One region of the Nocardioides sp. NPDC127503 genome, then DNA from elsewhere that is predicted to be linked to it. Evidence: riboswitches for the same ligand, from Rfam matches in the RefSeq annotation. Region 1 holds a riboswitch; each other region holds the start of a gene.
What was found. A riboswitch is a leader RNA that binds a small molecule or an ion and turns the genes downstream of it on or off. The one in region 1 is predicted to bind cobalamin.
Positions count from the first base shown of each region.

Region 2: it holds a riboswitch for cobalamin, as region 1 does, so the genes downstream of both, ABTW65_RS09950 (ribonucleotide-diphosphate reductase subunit beta) here and ABTW65_RS21665 (prenyltransferase/squalene oxidase repeat-containing protein) in region 1, are expected to answer to the same signal.
Region 3: it holds a riboswitch for cobalamin, as region 1 does, so the genes downstream of both, ABTW65_RS09920 (VWA domain-containing protein) here and ABTW65_RS21665 (prenyltransferase/squalene oxidase repeat-containing protein) in region 1, are expected to answer to the same signal.

Region 1 is NZ_JBEORH010000010.1:66,727-68,917, reverse strand. It holds gene ABTW65_RS21675 (NYN domain-containing protein) at 1-179, shown strand, start outside; gene ABTW65_RS21670 (glycoside hydrolase family 19 protein) at 190-828, opposite strand; cobalamin riboswitch at 907-1,029, shown strand; gene ABTW65_RS21665 (prenyltransferase/squalene oxidase repeat-containing protein) at 1,096-2,169, shown strand; gene ABTW65_RS21660 (hypothetical protein) at 2,163-2,191, shown strand, end outside.
Region 2 is NZ_JBEORH010000003.1:600,167-602,357, reverse strand. It holds gene ABTW65_RS09955 (FecCD family ABC transporter permease) at 1-129, opposite strand, end outside; cobalamin riboswitch at 256-438, opposite strand; cobalamin riboswitch at 527-743, shown strand; gene ABTW65_RS09950 (ribonucleotide-diphosphate reductase subunit beta) at 892-1,890, shown strand; gene ABTW65_RS09945 (ribonucleotide reductase barrel domain-containing protein) at 1,890-2,191, shown strand, end outside.
Region 3 is NZ_JBEORH010000003.1:591,134-593,324, forward strand. It holds gene cbiE (precorrin-6y C5,15-methyltransferase (decarboxylating) subunit CbiE) at 1-834, opposite strand, end outside; cobalamin riboswitch at 897-1,036, shown strand; gene ABTW65_RS09920 (VWA domain-containing protein) at 1,062-2,191, shown strand, end outside.

The sequences.
Region 1 (2,191 bases):
ACGACGGCTGGGCCCTGGTCGGCACCGTGGTCTCCCGCATCCGCAACCAGTCCTCCGAGGACCCGCGCAACTACGGGTACGCGACCTGGACCAAGCTCATCAAGGCGATCGATCTCTTCGAGCTCAAGGATGAGGGCACCTCCGCGATCGCGGTCAGCGACAAGCGCACCAAGAAGTGACGTACGTCCTCTACCGGGTCTGCGCGGAGGCGGCCGGGCGGGCGCATCTGACGCCCTTGGGCACCGACCCGTGGAGGTGCTTCAGCGCGGCCTTGAAGTCGCGGCAGCGCTCGGCGTCCTCCTTCTTGTTCGAGGGATAGCCGATCGCCGCGTTGACCTTGCCCATGTCGAGGGCGTCGGCGAGCGGGTTGATGTCGCGGGCGACGGTCCAGTACCAGCGCGAGATCGGGGCGCTGTAGTCCAGCGACCGGGCGAGCTCGGGGCGGCGGCGCAGGTCGATGTCGAAGTAGGTGCCGGCGTCGGTGTAGTTGGCCTCGCCGGTCAGCTGGATGTAGCCGCGGCCGGTGAACTTCCGCTTGTCGCGGCCCTTGGCGTCGTGGTGGAAGGAGCTCTCGTTGGCGAGAGTGGTCAGATACGCCGCCTGCCGGTAGGGGGTGGTTATCTCGGCGTCGGTCATCGCTCGGTTGAGGCTCGGGAGCCCGGTCTCGACGGTGCTCCGGTCGCCGACCTTCTCGCCGAACATGGCGATCAGATCGACGTACGTGACCGATGTCCGTGCCTCCTCCGCGCCGGCCGTCGTGGTCGGGGAGAGGGCGAGAAGGGTGGCCGAGATCGATGCTGCGACAAGGCCGAGAATCCTGTGGCGCATGGGGACAGAGTGACTGCTCGACGGCGATCCCGCAAGCAGGGCCCGCCAGGCATAGGATTGCCCCCGCATAGCAGAGCCTCAATCAACACACGCCGTGGTGGGGGAAGCCGGTCGAATCCCGGCGCTGACCCGCAACCGTAGGCCCAGGCACCGAGAGTGTCCTGGGCGAGCCGGAGCACCTGCCGACGGACGCGTACTGACCTGACGCTGTCGTGGAAAGCAGCGGGTCGGCCTTGGGCCTTCCCGACGAACAGCGCGGAAGGAACCATGAAGAAGACCGTCCTCGGTGGCATCGCCGCCGCCCTCGCCCTCACCTCGCTCGCCGGCTGCGGCGAGAAAGCCGTCGAGGAGGGGGAGAAGCCCACCTACGACGCCAAGGTGTCCACCTCGGTGGCCGACTGGCTCGTGGCCCAGGCGCCGGAGGGTGTGGCCCGCAACGCGCAGTACGGCACCGACGACTTCGGGCTCAGCGCCGACATCGGGATCGCGCTGGCCGAGGTCGGTGGCTACGACGAGGAGATCTCGACGATCGCCGCGGCCGTGATGGAGAACAAGAAGGCCTACACCTCGCCCGGGTTCGGCACCATCACCTCGGCCGGGGCCACCGCGAAGGCGCTGGTCCTCCAGCAGAACGTCGACGCCTCCGACCCCGGTCTGCTGAAGCAGCTCGAGGGCACGGTCGCCGAGAACGGCCGCATCGCCGACAAGCTCGACCCCAAGAACAAGGAGGCGGCCGACTACTCCAACACCATCGGACAGTCGTACGCCGTGTGGGCTCTCAACAACGCCGAGAGCAAGGAAGCCGCGGCCGCGACGGAGTTCCTGGCCGGGCAGCAGTGCGAGGAGGGCTGGTTCCGGGTCACCTTCGCGGCCGACCCCGCCGCCGCTGACCAGACCTGCGACGCCGACCCGAAGGCCGTCCCGGACGCCGACGCCACCGCGTTCGCGCTGATCGCCCTGTCCGGGGTTGCGTCCCCGGAGGCGGAGAAGGCCGTCGAGGCCGGCGTGGAGTGGCTGAAGGAGACCCAGGCGAAGGACGGGTCGTTCAAGGCCGCCACCGGCAACATCGCCAACTCCAACACCACCGGCCTGGCCGGATGGGCGTTCGGGCGCGCCGGTGAGACCGCTGCCGCGGAGAAGGCGGCGGCCTGGGTCGCCGACCACGTCGTGACCTGTGGCGACGACGCCGGCGCGGTGGCCTATGACGACGCCGCGCTGACCGAGGGCAACGCCAAGGGCCTGACCAAGGAGTCCGAGGGGATGTATCGCCTCGCCGCTGCTCAGGCGCTGCCGTCGCTGGTCTTCCTGCCCAAGGACGCGACCGCGAAGAGCTCGTGCTGATCCTGCGGTCCTCGTTGGTGGC
Region 2 (2,191 bases), on a different contig from region 1:
CTGGAGCCGGTCCCCGACCGCCGCGACGACTTCGGTGACCGGGATCCGCTCGGAGCCGAAGGCGAGGGAGACAACGGCGCTGAGGACCGAGGCGATCAGCAGGCCGAGGACCAGCGGCACGAAGGGCACTCTGCGGTTCGCGCCGGCGGCGCGTTTCACGACGGCCCGCCGGCGTGCGGGTGGTGGGCATCGCGGCAGGACGCTTCCACGGCTGTCGGCCTCTCAGGTCTCCTGGAGCCTGATCGCGAGGCCCGTTGACGTACATCTGAGCCGACAGGTTTTCGGACTCGGGTTCAACCGACGACGCTGCCTTCCCAGGAACTCACGTCCCAGTGGCGCCTAGCGTCGCCGTCGCCCTCACCGCTGCGCGCCAGTCCCGGATTCACACCGGAGTTCCCTGGCATCCATCAGGATGCGTTCGACTCGGACGACACGCTAGCACGGTGCTCCAGACCGCGTACGCGGCGTTGCCGACGACACGATCAGACACAAGATCTAGGAAGTTGCATTGGTGTAATTCCCGCATATAGTGGTCCTCGCAGCTGGTTCTTCCTCCTCGGCGACGAGGCGGGAGAGGCAAGAGGGAACCCGGTGTGAGTCCGGGACTGCCCCGCAGCGGTGAGTGGGAACGACCGCCGTCACGAAGCACTGGGAGCAAGCCGGCTCCTGGGAAGCGACGGCCACTAGGACCGAGCACGATGACGCCCACGAGTCCGAAGACCTGCCAGTGCCCACCTCATGGTGGGGTCCGCGACCTCGAGGGAAGGTCAGGGGATCGAGCGAGCACCACGTGACCGGGTCCGCCCGGCGCGCTGCCGCCGTCCTCCCTGCCCCGGCACGGATGCACGAGACATCCAGCGGGCCGGGGGCCCGCGTGAGAAGGGCACGGACATGATCGACACCGAGGGTCTACCGATCCGCACCGAGAAGTCGGCGTACATCTTCGACTATCCGATGGCCGAGGACCTGGCCAAGAAGCAGCGGAGCATCTTCTGGACCGCCGAGGAGATCCCGGTCGAGAACGACAAGCAGGACTTCCTGGTCAACATGACCGACGCCGAGCAGGCCGCGGTCAAGACCACGCTGAAGCTGTTCACCATCTACGAGCTGATCCTCGGCGGCGAGGTGTGGGGCGACCGGATCTTCCACGCGTTCCCGCGTCCGGAGGTCCAGATGATGGCCAACGCCTTCTCGTTCGCCGAGCTGAACATGCACGCGCCGTTCTACGCGAAGCTCAACAAGGTGCTCATGATCGACACCGAGGAGTTCTACGACTCCTACAAGAACGACCCGGTGCTGGCCGAGCGGATCCAGTTCGTGTGGGACGCGATCGCCGACGAGGACCTGCTCTACGCGCTGAGCGTCTTCACGCTGATGGAGAACTGCGTCCTCTACTCCAACTTCGCCTTCCTCAAGCACTTCCAGTCCGGCGGGAAGAACCTGCTGCAGAACGTGATCAGCGGCATCAACTTCTCCGCCCGGGACGAGAACCTGCACGCCACCGGCGGCGCCTGGCTGTTCAACACCACCCTCGAGGAGTACGCCGCTACCGTCCCGGCCGACAAGTTCGAGGCCGAGCGCGACGATCTCTTCGCCCGGGTCCGCGGCGTCGCCGAGCACCTCTACGCGCACGAGTCCCGGATCGTGGAGATGCTCTTCGACCACGGTCCGATCGCCGGCATCGACCAGGCCGACCTGGAGACCTTCGTGAGGTCCCGCATCGACATGACCCTGGAGAACATGCGGATGGAGCCGCTGTTCAACGTCGAGGCCAACCCGATCGCCGAGTGGTTCTACAGCGGCATCAACGGCACCCAGTTCCACGACTTCTTCCAGGTCACCGGCAACGAATACAACCGCAACATCGGCGAGACGGAGTTCAGCTTCTAATGAGCAACAGCAACTGGGAGGCGCTCTCTGCCGAGCGCAAGGCCCTGCAGGCCGAGGGCATCGTGCCCGCCTTCATGACCACGGCGGGCTACGCCATGTTCAAGGCCAAGTACACCGTCGCCGACCAGAGCGTCCGGGAGCGCTACGAGACCATCGCCAGCACCGCCGGCGATCTCGCCGACGAGATGTACCCCCGCGAGGACGGCGTCTCCTGGACGGAGCGGTTCTTCGAGGCGATCTGGAACGGCTGGCTCTCCCCGTCGACGCCGGTGCTGTCCAACCTCGGCACCGACCGAGGCCT
Region 3 (2,191 bases), on a different contig from region 1:
AGAGGCCTCGACCGCGGTCGTGGTGCAGGACGGGTGCGCTCGCATCCACTCGATCCCGACCGAGCCGGCACCGGCACCGACGTCCCACAGGTGCGCTCCCGGGGTGGGGGCCAGGCGCGCCAGGGCCGAGGCCCGCAGGTCGCGCTTGGTCAGCTGGCCGTCGTTCTCGAAGACGTCGTCGGGAAGGCCCGCGGCCCAGCCGAGGAGGGGTGTGCCGACGCACTCGATCGCCACGATGTTGAGGAGTGAAGACTCGCCGCCCCACTCCGAGGCGGTCGCCGTCCGGACGCTCTCCGTCTCCGCCCCCAGGTCGCCCAGGACGGTCATCATCGAGGCACCGAAACCAGTCGTGACCAGGAGGTTTGCCACCGAGGCAGGAGTGGATGCGTCCGAGGAGAGCGCCAGGATCCGGCGGCCAGGGGCGAGCTCGCGCGCGATCAGCGAGACGTCGCGGCCGACGAGGCTGACGACCACGCACGACTCGGCCGCCCAGCCCATCCGGGCACGGGCGAGGGCGACGGAGGAGACGGCGGGCTCGATGCGTACGTTCGCCGGGCCGAGCAGCTCGATCAGGGTCGTACCGATGCCGGAGACCAGCGGGTCGCCCGAGGCCAGAGCGACGACGGAGGAGTCGCCCGGCAGCGACGCGAGGAGAGCCGGCAGACCCTCGCGCAGCGGCGAGGGCCAGGGCTCGCGGCGCTGGCCGGGGACGTCCGGGACGAGGTCGAGATGACGCTTGCCGCCGAGGAGGACGGCGGACTCCCGGATCAGCTGCTGGTGACGTACGGGAATCTCGTCCCAACCTCCGGCACCGATGCCCACCACGACGATCATGAGGCCAGACGCTACAGTGGCGGCTCAGGCGCGAGGTGCCCCGACTGCCCAGTCATCGGCTCTGTCACAGGAGCTGGTGAGGACGGTGGGAAGGGAGAATCTGGGAAGCCGGTGAGATTCCGGCACAGGCCCGCTGCGGTGAACCGAGCCCCACACGGGGGACTCGGCAAGTCCGAAGACCGGCCCCGCGTCCATCCATTCAAGCGATAGGGAGCGGGAGCCTCTCCATGCCGGTTCATTACCCATTTTCTGCCGTCCTCGGCTGCCAGGCGGACGACCTCGACGACATGGGCCTCGCGCTCGTGCTCACCACCATCTCCCCGGAGATCGGCGGGGTGCTGGTCCGTGGCGAGAAGGGGACCGCGAAGTCGACGGCCGTACGCGGTCTGGCGGCCGTGCTGCCCTCGATCTCGGTCTACGCCGGGGATCGGTTCTCGATCGACCCCGCCGACCCCTCCGCGGAGTCGCCGGACGGGCCCTTCGGGTCCGCCGCCGTCGTGGAGAGCCGGCCGGTGCGGCTGGTCGAGCTCCCCGTCGGAGCCACCGAGGACCGCGTCGTCGGCTCGCTCCACCTGGAGAGCGCGCTGTCGCGCGGTGCGGTCGAGTTCGAGCCGGGGCTGCTGGCGCGGGCACACCGCGGCCTGCTCTACGTCGACGAGGTCAACCTGCTCCACGACCACCTGGTCGACCTGCTGCTCGACGCGGCGGCGATGGGGCGGGTCAGCGTCGAGCGGGACGGCGTCTCGGTCGAGCACGCCGCCCGGTTCGTACTGATCGGCACCATGAACCCCGAGGAGGGCGAGCTGCGCCCGCAGCTCCTGGACCGCTTCGGGCTCACCGTCGAGGTCGCAGCGCCCCGGGAGCCGGCGCTGCGCGCCGAGGTCGTACGCCGCCGGATGGCCTTCGACCTGGACGCCCCCGCGTTCGTCGAGCGCTATGTGGCCGCAGAGCGCGACCTGACCGCACGGGTCGCCACCGCTCGCGCCCTCGTCGGGAAGGTCCGGCTCACCGCGCCCGGGCTGCTCAAGATCGCCGAGGTCTGCGCGGCGTTCGAGGTCGACGGGCTGCGCGCCGACATCGTCACCGCCCGCACCGCGGTCGCGCACGCGGCCTGGGCCGGTCGCTCAGAGGTCACCCGCGAGGACATCCGCCGCGCTGCCCTGCTGGCCCTCCCTCACCGCCGCCGTCGCAACCCCTTCGACGCTCCCGGGCTCGACGAGGACCTGCTCGACCGCATTCTTGGCGACGAGGAGCTGCCGCCCGAGCCGCCGGAAGGCGGGCCGGACCAGGATGACCCCCAGGACGACCCGCACGACGCACCGCAGGACGGATCCGAGTCCGAGCCGGAGGTCGGGCC